3 regions of the Paenibacillus sp. ATY16 genome follow, and region 1 is predicted to be linked to each of the others. Evidence: riboswitches for the same ligand, from Rfam matches in the RefSeq annotation. Region 1 holds a riboswitch; each other region holds the start of a gene.
What was found. Region 1 has a riboswitch for cyclic di-AMP ahead of CFI03_RS17875 (APC family permease). Riboswitches for the same ligand answer to the same signal wherever they lie in the genome.
Positions count from the first base shown of each region.

Region 2: another riboswitch for cyclic di-AMP. It lies ahead of CFI03_RS04485 (hypothetical protein); the one in region 1 lies ahead of CFI03_RS17875 (APC family permease).
Region 3: another riboswitch for cyclic di-AMP. It lies ahead of CFI03_RS11440 (ubiquitin-like domain-containing protein); the one in region 1 lies ahead of CFI03_RS17875 (APC family permease).

Region 1 is NZ_NMOK02000027.1:28,905-33,596, reverse strand. Features, by position in the region: gene bglX (beta-glucosidase BglX) at 1-1,809, shown strand, start outside; cyclic di-AMP (ydaO/yuaA leader) riboswitch at 2,103-2,295, shown strand; gene CFI03_RS17875 (APC family permease) at 2,448-4,274, shown strand; gene CFI03_RS17870 (Lrp/AsnC family transcriptional regulator) at 4,318-4,692, opposite strand, start outside.
Region 2 is NZ_NMOK02000004.1:317,849-322,540, reverse strand. Features, by position in the region: gene CFI03_RS04495 (lysoplasmalogenase) at 1-424, shown strand, start outside; gene rlmN (dual-specificity RNA methyltransferase RlmN) at 454-1,524, opposite strand; cyclic di-AMP (ydaO/yuaA leader) riboswitch at 1,871-2,065, shown strand; cyclic di-AMP (ydaO/yuaA leader) riboswitch at 2,168-2,353, shown strand; gene CFI03_RS04485 (hypothetical protein) at 2,475-2,894, shown strand; gene kdpF (K(+)-transporting ATPase subunit F) at 3,036-3,113, shown strand; gene kdpA (potassium-transporting ATPase subunit KdpA) at 3,141-4,692, shown strand, end outside.
Region 3 is NZ_NMOK02000020.1:8,830-13,521, forward strand. Features, by position in the region: gene CFI03_RS11430 (HD domain-containing protein) at 64-1,359, shown strand; gene CFI03_RS11435 (TatD family hydrolase) at 1,388-2,161, shown strand; cyclic di-AMP (ydaO/yuaA leader) riboswitch at 2,345-2,554, shown strand; gene CFI03_RS11440 (ubiquitin-like domain-containing protein) at 2,799-3,932, shown strand; gene rnmV (ribonuclease M5) at 4,088-4,633, shown strand; gene rsmA (16S rRNA (adenine(1518)-N(6)/adenine(1519)-N(6))-dimethyltransferase RsmA) at 4,639-4,692, shown strand, end outside.

The DNA of each region.
Region 1 (4,692 bases):
GCAGCGAAGGAATCGGCCGTTACGGGCATCCACGTGACGTTTGCGCCGATGGTGGATCTCGTCCGCGACCCGCGTTGGGGCCGTGTGATGGAGTCGACAGGCGAAGATCCATACCTGAACAGCGAATATGCGCGTGCCTTCGTCCGCGGCTTCCAAGGCGATGACCTGGCAGGCGATATGGACCGCGTTGCCGCATGCGTGAAGCATTTTGCCGCTTACGGCGCAGCGGAAGGCGGACGCGATTACAACACCGTCAACATGTCGGAAAGACAGCTTCGCGAGTCCTATCTGCCGGCTTATAAAGCCGCGCTGGACGAGGGCTGCGAGATGGTGATGACGGCCTTCAACACGGTTGACGGCATCCCGGCCACCGGCAACAAGTGGCTGATGCGGAACCTGCTTCGCGACGAGTGGGGCTTTGACGGCATGCTGATCTCTGACTGGGGCGCGGTAGGCGAGATGATTCCGCATGGCGTTGCGGCGGACGGCAAGGAAGCCGCGCTGAAGGCGATTGAAGCCGGCGTCGATATGGAAATGATGACCTCCCACTATGCGAACCATTTGAAGGAGCTTGTGGAAGCAGGCGAAGTGGATGTCAAGCTGATTGACGAGTCTGTGCTCCGTATTCTGAAGCTGAAGGACAAGCTGGGTCTCTTCGAGAACCCGTACCGCGCCGCAAGCGAAGAACGGGAGAAGGAAGTGCTGCTATCGCCCGACCACCGGGCTGCGGCACGCGAGATCGCGGCCAAGTCCTTCGTGCTGCTGAAGAACGAACAGCAGGCGCTTCCTCTCCGCAGCGGGCAAAAGCTTGCGCTTATCGGACCGTTTGCGGAAAGCGGGGATATTCTAGGCCCTTGGTCGATCTGGGGCAAGCAAGAGGAAACGGTGCAGCTGCATGCGGGTCTATCTGCCCATAAGGCTGCGGATATCGTTGCGGTAGCGAAAGGCTCCGACATCGACACCGTGACCGAGGAGCAGCTTCAGGAAGCGGTCGCAGCGGCATCGCAAGCCGACGTAATCGTACTGGCGCTGGGCGAAAGCTCCGAGATGAGCGGGGAAGCGGGAAGCCGCGGCGACATCCGTCTGCCAGAGGCGCAGCTAGAGCTTATTCGGAAGCTGAAGCCGCTTGGCAAGCCAATCGTGGTGGTGCTGTTCAACGGCAGACCGCTTGACCTGCATGGCGTTATCGAAGAGGCGGATGCGCTGCTCGAGGTTTGGTTCCCGGGTACGGAAGGCGGCAATGCGATCGCGGATGTGCTGTTCGGCGACGTGAACCCGTCAGGACGTCTGACCATGTCTTTCCCTTATTCCGTTGGCCAAGTCCCGGTGTACTACAACAACTACAATACCGGACGTCCTCTTACGCCTCAGAATGCGAATGAGCGTTACGTCTCGAAATATCTGGACATGCCGAATGCGCCGCTTCTGCCGTTTGGCTACGGTCTGAGCTATACGAGCTTCTCGTACAGCGAGGCCACCCTATCGACGGACGTTATGAACGCAGGAGATACGCTTCGGGTATCGGTTGACGTGACAAACTCGGGAGCTTCTGCCGGCGAAGAGGTTGTCCAGCTATACGTACGCGATCTTGCCGGCGAGGTTGTCCTTCCGCTGAAGGAGCTGAAGGGCTTCCGCAAGCTCGCTATCCAGCCGGGCGAGACGAGGACGGTGACGTTCGAGATTACCGAGGAGCAGCTTCGTTATTACCATGCGGATCTGCAATTGAAGAGCGATGCAGGCGAATTCCATGTCTTTGTAGGCCCTAACAGCCGCGATGCGGAAGCGAAATCGTTCCGCCTTACGAAATAAAAACAAAAAAGCGCAAGCCGGCCACAGGCAGGTTCGCGCTTTTTTTGCTTACAGCGACTTTAATAGAGCATGCCCGTCAGGTAATAGCCAATCTCCACTGTTATATCAGGGATTATCTACCGATTGCACGGTAAAAGGAAGCATGGCGGTTTATTTGGGACATTCCGAGAGCCAGCCAATTATGTATCCGCATTCATGAATGGAAAACAGACTAATCTGCCCTTTTTCGCGTTTATATCGCAGTTTACAGAAATGGGGGAACGGGTCTATGATCAAATCTGCAAAACTTCATATGTTCATATTCGCTGAGTTTCCGTTAGAAACGGAGAGCAGGGGAACCAATTGCGATAGGCAGGAGAGTGCATGCTTGTCGCCGGGGTGAATCGGCATGCCGGCCGCATTATAGGATTGCGGCAGCAAGCTGTAGGGCGACTCTAAACGCCCGAATCCGTCAGCTAACCTTGTAAGCGTTGATAGAGAGGGTGAACTTCGGTTATTTACGGGCCGCGGGAGGATACTCTGCGGTTTTTTTCTGTGCGTAGAAAAAAGCAAAAGTGGTTACATTAGCACTGATAAGTGTTTGAGTAGCCAAGTATCCAGGTATTAGATGTTTAACTTCAACGTTGGCGGTGACCTGTGTGTTTACTCTTATCAAAAGATTACTGATCGGGCGTCCCCTCAAGTCCACGGAATTAGGGGAACAGAAGCTCATTAAGACGAAGGCGCTTGCGATCCTGTCCTCGGATGCCTTATCATCCGTTGCATACGGGCCAGAGCAGATTTTGCTCGTCTTGATGACCGTTAGCGCAGCGGCGTTTTGGTATTCGATTCCGATTGGTGTCGGGGTGCTGGTCTTATTAACGGCACTTATCCTGTCTTACCGGCAAATCATATTTGCCTACCCGCATGGCGGGGGAGCTTATGTCGTATCGAAAGAAAATCTCGGTGTATTCCCGGGCCTCATATCCGGCGGCGCCCTGTTGGTCGATTATATATTGACCGTAGCGGTAAGCGTGTCGGCGGGTACGGACGCGATCACGTCCGCTTTTCCAAGCCTGCACGAGCATTCGGTACTAATCTCTATCCTGTTTGTCCTTTTTATTACGATATTAAACCTGCGGGGCGTGACGGAATCGGCGTCTATCCTTGCTTATCCCGTTTACTTGTTTGTGCTGGCGATTGTTGTCATGGTCCTTGTAGGCTTGTATAGAATCGCTGCAGGCGACGTATCCCCTACGCTTCACACTTCGTTAGGCACGCCGGTTGCGGGCATCAGCCTGTTCCTGCTGCTCCGTGCGTTTGCATCCGGCAGCTCGGCCCTGACCGGGGTTGAAGCGATTTCGAATGCCATCCCGAACTTTAAGGATCCGGCGCCGAATAATGCGGCCAAGACGTTATTAGCGATGGGCGCCCTGCTCTCGATCCTGTTCTCCGGCATCGTGTTCCTTGCTTACTACTACGGCGTCTCTCCGAAGGAAGACGTGACGGTTGTATCGCAGATTGCCGAGGGGATATTCGGACGTCATACGATGTATTATTTTATCCAGGGTACAACGGCCCTTATCTTGATCCTGGCGGCCAACACCGGTTATTCCGCCTTCCCGCTGCTTGCGGTTAACCTGGCGAAGGATAAATTCATCCCGAGAATGTTTACGGCACGAGGTGACCGTCTCGGTTACTCGAACGGCATTATCAGCTTGGGGGTTCTGTCCATCATCCTGATCGTGGCGTTCCAGGGCAAGACCGAGCATCTCATTCCGCTGTACGCGGTTGGCGTATTTATCCCGTTCACTCTGTCGCAGACGGGGATGTTGGTCAAATGGTTCCGCCAAAGGCCGAAGGGCTGGGTTGGCAAGTTCATCATTAACTCGATTGGCGCCTTGATCAGCTTTATCGTAACGATGATGTTCTTCCTGACGAAGTTCGAGCAGGTATGGTCGATTCTGATTTTCCTGCCGCTCATTATTTTCGTGTTCCACCGGATCAAGAAGCACTATGAAGCGGTTGGCGAGCAGCTTCGCCTGGCGACCTGCGAACCCGTGATGCCGATCGTAGGCAACGTAATGATTTTGCCGGTATCGGGGATTACGCATGTGGTTGAGCATTCGATTATGTATGCCAAGTCGCTGAAGGCCGAACAGATTATTGCCGTTTATGTTCCTTTCGAGAAAGAGGATGAGGCGGTCTTCGAAGAGAAGTGGGAGAAGTTCATGCCGGATGTCCGGCTCGTAACTTTGCATTCTCCGTACCGGTCGATTACGAATCCGCTCTTTAAGTTTATTGATACCGTGCAGCGCAAGGCGAGCGAGAACAATTACCAGGTAACCGTCATTATTCCGCAGTTTATTCCGAAGAAGGGCTGGCACAACATTTTGCATAACCAAACGAGCCTGATGCTTCGTGCCCAGCTGCTGTACCGCAAGGATGTCATCATCACCACCGTGCCTTACCATTTGAAAAAATAGCGAGAAGCCTCGGTCCAGTCGGAACCGAGGCTTTTTTTGCTGCCTACAGCTCAAGCCCCGTTCCTTGCTTAAAGCGTTTGATAACCATATGGGTGTTGACGTTTACGATCCCTTCAAGCACATAGATTTTTTTGAACAAAAAATGCTCCAGCGCCTCCTCGTCCTTCAGCAGCGCATGCATATGCAGCGAGCTTGGTCCCGTCATCTGATAGATGCTGATCACTTCCGGTTCCTCCGATAACAGTGCCCCGGCTTGCTCTACGAATCGAGGCTCAACCTCAACTTCGAAAAAAGCGGAGATGGATTTGCCAAGCTTGGTTGTGTTTAACCGTACGGTAAAGTTCTCGATAATTCCGTTATTCACCATCGCATCCACGCGCTTCTGGATCGCGACTCTGGATAAATTGAGAAGCTCGCC
Region 2 (4,692 bases), on a different contig from region 1:
GTCCGCCTTTTTGATCGGCCATTTGTTTTATTTAAGCGGATTTTTCGGGCAATGGAAGTTTTCCTTCTGGCGGCTCGTAACGATCGTTCCAATCGGTGCTTATGCCGTCTATATGGGCTACGAGCTGCTTGATGCGCTTGCGAAATCGGAGGACGACGCTCTGAGAATCCCCGTTCTTGTCTATGTAACGGCCATTTCGCTGATGGGCTGGTCGGCTATGATGTCCTGCAACGCATGGGCGATTGCGGGCGCCCTGCTCTTTATGGCTTCCGACTCCATTCTCGCCTGGAATAAGTTTATTTCGGATATTGCCGGGTCAGACGTGCTCATTATGACCACTTATTATGCCGCCCAATTCTGCATCGCCACCTGCATCGGATACCGGAGCCGCACCGCTCCCAAGCAAAAAGCCATGATCCTCTGATCATGGCTTTGATTATGCCGGTCAGGTTGTTATCCGGCTTTTTCCTTGTTCATCTGCTTGCTGCGCAGCTGGCCGCAAGCCGCGTCGATGTCGGCGCCATGCTCGAGGCGGACGCTGACGCTGACGTCTTGTTTTTTGAGCGTATCGTAGAAGCCCTTTATGGAATCGTTCTCGCTGCGCTGGTATTGGCTATGCTCGTCAACCGGATTGTAAGGAATCAGGTTCACGTTCACGAGGGAGCGGCGGCGGTCGCCCACCAGCTCGGCAAGCTCAAGCGCATGCTCCGGCTGGTCGTTGACGTCCTTGAGCAAAATATATTCCAGCGTAATGCGGCGGTTCGTCCGCTCCAGATAATAATCGATCGCATCCATCAGCTTCTCGATCGGAATCGCGCGGTTGATCTTCATAATCCGCGTCCGCAGCTCGTTATTAGGCGCATGCAGCGATACAGCGAGGTTAACCCCTTGATCCTTGTCGGCAAACTCCCTGATTTTGTCCGCGAGACCGCTTGTCGATACCGTAATATGGCGTGGTCCGATAGCCAGACCTTTATGATCCTTGACCGTTGTAAGGAAGTCGTTCAGGTGAATAAAGTTATCAAACGGCTCGCCGATGCCCATGACAACGATATGGCTGACCTTCTCGCCTTGGCCTGCTTCGTCAAGATGGAGCTGAATCTTCATAATCTGCTCGACAATCTCGCCGCTTGTCAGATCCCTGCTCTTCTTCAGCAGGCCGCTGGCGCAGAAGCTGCAGCCGATGTTGCAGCCCACCTGCGTGGTTACGCAGACCGACAAGCCGAACTTATGGCGCATCATTACCGTCTCGATCAGGTTGCCGTCATCCAATTTAAGCAGCAGCTTGACGGTACCGTCCTTCGACACCTGCTTCGTATGCTCGACCAGCGTCTGGATCGCAAAGTTCTCCTCCAGCAGCTTCACGCAGTCCGGATGAACATCCGTCATATCCGCAAAGCTCGTAACCCGCTTCCGGTACAAGTATTCCCATACCTGCGTCGCCCGGAATTTTTTATGCCCGCGCTCGCCAAGCCAAGCCGTTAATTGATCTAATGTAAATCCGTAAATGGATGGTGTACTCATCGTTTTTCCTCTTTTCGTGAAACGCGGCCAAAACAAAACCGCATACTGCTCCTATTGTCCCAAAATTAGCTGACGAAAACAAGGGGCGAAAAAGTCCAATCGTTCCAGAATACGCTCATTCCGCCCTCTTATCTGGCAACCCGGATAAACCAATTTAGGCTTGGCATACACCTAAGTTTCACAACGAATTGCAGCATTCGGGAGATATAAGGTCCAAGAAAGAGCATGGTAGAGTTACCTCCAAATGTAAACGCTCTAACCAAACTCCTTGTCAAAATTAGACAATATGCCGCCTCTACGGTTCATTTACAACTTCGGCCGTCAGGCGTAATATACGATTCAGCAAATGCAACAATCGCTGAGTTTCCGTTAAGGGAAACGGGGGAACCAATCGATAAGCGGCATGGCAACGGTGTGAGAGCCGGCGCGGCATGCTTATCCGGGGTGAATCCGGGAAAAGGCTGCGCGCGGCCGAACCCGGTAGGGCGACTCTCACCGTCCGAATCCGTCAGCTAACCTCGTAAGCGATGAAAATGCTCAAGGCAGGGCATTTTCCAAGTAGAGAGGATGATGTGATCTTGTGACCTTTAAAGGCCGCGGGGATCTTTCCTCTGCGGCTTTTTCTCATGCCATTTTTAATCAACTGTCTTTATCGCTTAATCCCCTTCGCGGGGAACGGGGGAACCAATCGGACGGGCGGCTGTTCCATACAGCCAGCTTGTCCACGGGGTGAATCGCCGAAGCAGCGCGGGACGCGCGGCATCGGCGTAGGGCGACTCTTACGCCCGAATCCGTCAGCTAACTTCGTCAGCGTACCAAGAGAGGCAACGATGATCGTGAATATAGGCGCGGTTTATTTTCTGCTGCGCTTATAAGCCGCGTGAAGAGTCCCTCTTCCGCGGCTTTTTTGTTTGTCGTTGATTCCTCTAACGAAAAGAGGAGCGTAAACCATGGACGATTATATACTCGTCTCCGCACCCAACGTGCAGGGCGAGGATTTCATTAAACAGCTGCTGCGCCGGCATATCCCGTTTGCCGCCATCGTGAACAACAAGACCGAATACGAGCGGATGCTGGAGCTTGGCGTATCCACGATCATCGTCATTAATACAACCGATGAAGCCACCTGGCGTGTTCCGGAGCTGCCCGTCGGACGGATCTTTTTATTCGAAAGAAGCTTGAATCTGTGCTGCCGTTATATCCAGATCTGCCGCAGCTGGACATCCAAATCGATCTGCGTCGTTACGGACAGCGCGAATCCCCGTCTGATCTATAAAGGGATGGGCGCCAATTACGTTATTCATTCCAGCCATGCGGATACTTCCTTTTTAATCATAAACGACCTCATGGCGAGCCAAGATAATCGGTAAGGTCGAAAGTTATTCGCCATTCTTTTAGGAGGAATTTGCTATGCAGGATATCTATATGGTGCTGCTTCTGGCAGCGATATTCGTACTTTTCGCCGGCTTTATGCAATGGTGCGACCGGGCTATTCAAGAGGAGGATAAGCGATGATCGTCACGTTAGTGCTTGCCCTGTTTCTTTTTCTTTACTTGATTTACGCCTTGATCAATCCGGAGAAATTCTAAAACCTTATCGATCGCTGGGAGGCCACAATGGATATTTTACAGCTCATTATCGTGATTGGCGTGCTCGTACTGCTCGTCAAACCGCTCGGAACCTACGTGTACCACGTGTACTCGGATCAACCGAACCGGACCGACCGTTTATTCGGCGGCATAGAACGGTTCATCTATAAAGTCATCGGGCTGAAATCCCGTGACGGCATGACTTGGAAAAAGTACGCGTTAAGCTTCCTTCTTACGAATATCGTGCTCGTCGCGCTCAGTTATCTGATTCTGCGGCTGCAGGGCAGCCTTCCTGGCAATCCAAACGGCATCGGCGCTATGGAAGAAACGCTGTCGTTCAATACCGTCATCAGCTTTATTACGAATACGAACCTGCAGCATTACAGCGGCGAAACGGGGCTGTCCTATTTCTCGCAGATGGCCGTCATCATGATGATGATGTTTACCTCGGCGGCTACCGGTTTCTCGGTTGCGATTGCTTTTATCCGCGGCTTAACGAGCAGAGGCAGCACAATCGGCAATTTTTTTACCGACTTCGTGAAATCCCACACGCGGATTTTCCTGCCGCTCGCAACGCTTATTACGCTGGTACTCGTGGCTCTTCACGTGCCGCAGACGCTGCAGCCTAACGTAACGGCAACAACGCTGGAAGGCGCAACGCAGAGCATCGCCATCGGGCCGGTTGCTTCGCTGGAATCGATTAAGCATTTGGGTACCAACGGCGGCGGCTTTATGGGCGCCAACTCGGCGCATCCATTCGAGAATCCAAGCCCGCTGACGAACGTGATCGAGATTTTGTCCATGTGGGCGCTGCCTGCTTGCCTTCCCTACGTATACGGCCGGTTCGCGGGAAACCGCAAGCAAGGCTGGGTTGTGTTTGGCGCGATGATGTCGCTGTTCCTGGTATTCCTTGCAACGGTCTACACGGCTGAGCTGCATGGCAATCCGGTACTGAACAACCTTGGCGTAGACGCCTCGCAAGGCAGCATGGAAGGCAAGGAAGTCCGGTTCGGCATTGCCCAGTCCTCCCTCTTTACGGCGGTGACAACGGCGGCTACTACCGGTTCGGTCAACAACATGCATGATACGCTGACCCCAATCGGCGGTCTTGTCCCGCTGGCGGAGATGATGCTGAACGTTGTGTTCGGCGGCAAAGGCGTTGGCCTCGTCAATATGCTGATGTATGCGATTCTTGCCGTCTTTATCGCGGGACTAATGGTCGGTCGGACACCTGAGTTTCTCGGGCGGAAAATCGAACCCAAGGAAATGAAGCTGATTGCGATCGCGATTCTCGTTCATCCGTTTATTATTCTGGCGCCAACCGCCATTGCTTTCCTGACGGATCTTGGCCAGGGTGCCATTACGAATCCGGGCTTTCACGGCATCTCGCAGGTGCTCTATGAATACACCTCGTCAGCTGCGAATAACGGCTCCGGCTTTGAAGGTCTTGCCGACAATACGCCGTTCTGGAACATGACGACCGGCGTCGTCATGCTGCTTGGACGATATGTTTCGATGATTGCCATGCTGGCTGTAGCCGGATCCTTGGTCCGCAAAAAGCCCGTACCGGAAACGATCG
Region 3 (4,692 bases), on a different contig from region 1:
CAGTATTCGACATTCTACCAGAGTTTTGTGTCGAAACCATGAACAAAGGGGTTGAAAGGGCGAGTGAATCAGCAGCTGACCGAAGAGAAGGTTTTTAAGGATCCGGTGCACAAATATATTTACGTGCAGGATCAGACGGTGTGGGATTTGATCAACACGAAGGAGTTTCAGAGGCTTAGACGAATTCGCCAGCTTGGAACCTCTTATTTGACGTTTCATGGCGCAGAACACAGCCGATTCTCCCACTCCTTAGGGGTTTATGAAATAACGAGGAAAATCATCTCTCAATTCGAGCGTAACGAGTATCCGGGTTGGCCGGCGGAGGAAAGATTGCTGGCTCTCTGCGCCGCGCTTCTGCACGACGTTGGCCATGGGCCTTTTTCTCATTCGCTGGAGCAGGTATTCGACACTCATCATGAGCAATGGACCTGTGCGATTTTGCTGGAGGATACGGAAGTTAACCGCGTGCTGCGCCGCGTATCGGAGGATTTCCCGGAGAAGGTAGCCTCGGTAATCAGTAAGACGTACCCGAACCCGATCGTTGTAAGCCTGATTTCCAGCCAGATGGATGCGGACCGAATGGACTATCTGCTGCGCGATGCTTATTTTACGGGAGTCAACTACGGCAACTTCGACCTGGAGCGGATTTTGCGCGTCCTGCGTCCCGTTCAGGGCAAGATTGTCGTAAAGGAAAGCGGGATGCATGCCATCGAGCATTACTTAATGTCCCGTTACCAGATGTATTGGCAAATTTATTTCCATCCGGTTACCCGGAGCTCGGAGATTATACTCAGGCAGATCACCCGCCGGGCCAAGGAGCTGTACGACAGCGGCTACACCTTTTCGTGGATGCCGGGACCCATTAACAAGCTGCTTGACGGCAGCATTACGGTACCGGATTATTTGAAGCTGGACGAGGCCTACATGCAGACGATCTTCTCGTTATGGACCGAAGAGAAGGATGCATTGCTCGCCGGGTTGTGCGACCGGTTCCTCAATCGCCAGCTCTACAAATACATTACGCTTGATGATCCGGGGGATTCTTTATTGGAAGAAGCGGCTCTGGAGTTCATCGCGATCGGTCTTAACCCGGACTACCATATGGAAATCGATTTCCCGTTTGACCAGCCTTACGACATTTATCGCCCCGATGCGAAAAAAGGCGGGAAAGAGGATAAAGCGCCGATTTTGCTGCTTAACGAAGATAACACCTTAAGCGAAATATCGGTGAAATCCGACATTGTACGATCCATCAGCGGACTGCATCAAGGCCAGTATCATATTTATTACCCGATCGAGCCCCTGCTCGCCGCTGCTGACCGGCTAAGCCCGGCTGTCCGGGAATTATTCAAAATTTAACTCTATATAGAAGGAGCTTGCAGCTAAGATGATATCTTTATTCGACACGCATACCCACCTGGACTCTCCGCAATTCGACAACGACCGTGCCGAAGTTATCGAAAGGGCGCGTGCTGCCGGTGTCGATTTAATGATCAATATCGGTTTCAACCGCGAAACAATTCCAACGACGATGGAGCTTGCGGAAAAATACGATTTTATTTACGCAGCAGTTGGATGGCATCCGGTGGACAGCGTTTTCATGGAGCCGGGGGATCTGGAATGGATCGAGCAGCTTTGTGCCCATCCGAAGGTTGTAGCCATAGGGGAAATCGGTCTTGATTACCACTGGGATACCTCTCCGAAGGATGTGCAGCACCGGGTATTCCGGGATCAAATTCGCCTAGCCAGGAAGCTGGGTAAGCCGATTGTCATCCATAACCGGGATGCGCATGAGGACATTGTTCGTATTCTGAGGGAAGAGAAAGCGTCTGAAGTCGGAGGGGTTATGCACTGCTACTCCGGCAGCTGGGAAACGGCAAAAATGTGCCTCGATATGAACTTCTATATTTCGTTCGGCGGACCCGTCACTTTCAAAAATGCAAGGGTGCCAAAAGAGGTGCTTGCGAACGTTCCGCTTGACCGTCTTCTTATCGAAACGGACTCCCCTTATTTGTCTCCACATCCATTTAGAGGGAAGAGAAATGAGAGCTCGTATGTGTCCCTGGTCGCAGAGGCTGCAGCGGAAATAACAGGAAAATCCAAGGAAGAAATCGCAGTTATTACAAGCGCAAACGGTAAAAAATGTTTTGGTATTGTTTAAAAACGGATTAAAACCGCTGAAATAAGGACTATAGCGGCGATAAAACTCTTTTTACTTGTTGGAATCGCCGATATTTGCCTTCAGAATCCTAAAATTTCGTTAAAATCGTCTTTTAACGCATCTTTACAATTCTGTGGTCAGGAATGTATGATTTTTCTCAGAGCTTTAACTTTTGTATTGGATTTCCAGTTTGCGCTTAATCTCCGAAAGCCGGAGAGCGGGGGAACCAACGACAGCGGATGCATAATTAAGACGTCTTGAAGCATCGTGCTGCGTATGAATTCTTCAGGGGTGAATTTTGCGGCGATTGCCATGAGCATTCGTTCCGCGGATAGGGCAGCTCTCTCGCCCGAACCCGTCAGCTAACCTCGTAAGCGATTATAGAGAGCGATCAACCTCGTGTATTCACCTTTTCCTGAATGTTTGATTACCCAGGAAGCCACGATCAGATCCTCTGTCGAAGGCTTCTTTTTATTTTCGATTTTGCTACTTCGGAAATAGTCTTTACAGGGTAAATCTTGGAGGTGGGAGGCCGTAACACTGGAGCGTGCTCGTCACGCCAATATACTTAATAGTCGCGTCAATAGTATCATGCGTAACAGTTTGGCGGCGGGGCTATGAAGGAGGACCGATAGAAGTGGGCATGATCCAAGCTAAGGAGACCCATGGGAAGCGATCATCCAGCATGACTTTCGCAATGCGATGGAAGCATGAAAATTTGCGTTTGATTGTTCTGAGTGCAATTATCTCAATCGCTATGACTTTCATGTTTTTGGTGTTGTTGTACGGATCGGCTGATAAGAGCGTATCCGTAGTAGTGAACGGACAAGAAACTGTTGTTAAAACAAAACAATGGGTCCTGCAACGCCTACTGGATGAACAAGCTATAACGGTTGGACCCTATGACGAGGTATCTCATCCTCTGAATGCGTCCATCAAAGACGGAGACCGCATCGAAATCAAGTACGCGGTTCCGGTTACCGTAAAGGCAGATGGCAAAACATCGACGGTGTACACGACAGAGAAAACAGTACAGGCGGCGATCGGGAAATTAAATATTCCTGTCCGCGATCAAGATAAAGTTATCCCGTCTCTCGATACTCAGATTTCGAAGGCAATGACGGTGACCGTTACCCGCATCGATACCAAGGTAGCAGAGAATGAACGGACTTTGCCGTTCTCGATCGTAAAGAAACAAGATCCTACCCTCGAGAAAGGGAAGGAGAAGCTGGTGCAATCCGGAAAGAATGGCGTCGTTATCGAGCGCGTGGAGAAAAAGTACGAGAACGGTGTTCTTGTCTCCTCCAAGCTGGTCGACAAGGTCGTTCAGAAGCATACGGTCAGTCAGGTCGTAGCGGTCGGATCGAAGAAGGACGTACATACGCTCTCGGCTGCGAGCACGGGCTCCTATACAAAGAGCGGCGTAACGTTTAAGGCAAAGAAGATTCTCAAGAATGTCACTTTAACCGCCTATTCGGCAGGCGTAGCTTCTACGGGCAAGGATGAGAGTCATCCGGGATACGGCATTACGGCTTCCGGCGCGAAGGTGAAGGAAGGCCGTACGATCGCGGTGGATCCGGATGTTATTCCAATCGGCTGGTGGGTGTACATCGAAGGCATTGGCTTCCGCAGAGCGGAGGATACGGGCAGCGCCATCAATGGCAACAAGATCGACGTTTACTTTGACAGCACAAGCTATGCCAATAAGTTCGGCCGGAAAAAAGGGTATACCGTATACGTGCTTGGACCAACCAAGCCAACCGCGAGCTAATGGCTTCACGCTATCGTATTTCATTGTTAAATATGCCATTATAAGAAGAGGCGCTGCCTCTTCTTTTTGTGTGTATGGAGATGCTAAGCAGGCTGCATAATCATTGACGGTGAAAGAAGAGCGAAAGTTGCTGCTTTGGAAAGGAATGTTCGCTTGTGATTAAGGAAATTATTGTGGTGGAAGGCAAAGACGATACGGTAGCCGTGAAGCGGGCCGTTGAGGCGGATACGATCGAAACGAACGGTTCTGCGGTTGGCGAGGAAGTGCTTCGCCGGATCGAGCTGGCGATGGAACGCAGAGGCGTTATTATATTTACGGACCCCGATCATGCGGGCGAGAGAATTCGCAAAATTGTCGCTCGGCGCGTGCCGGGCTGCAAGCATGCTTTTCTGCCGCAGGAGAAGGCCATGTACAAAGGCGATATCGGAATCGAGAACGCAAGCCCCGAAGCGATTCGTCAGGCGCTCTCCGAGCTGCGGACGGAGATGGCGGCGGGAGAAGGGGACATTACCTGGGAAGATCTGATGGAAGCGGGTCTTATCGTCCATCCGGACGCGGCAAACCGCCGTCTTCGGATGGGCAAGCTGCTTGGGATCGGATATGCGAACGGCAAGCAGTTTTTCAAACGGTGTACAAGCTTCCGGATCTCCCGCGAAGAATTCGCGGAGGCTCTGCGTACGATGGAACAGGGACAGGAGTGAACGGTATGAGCGGAAACGATATGAAGGCGATTGAAGTAGCAACGCCGAAACGCACGAAG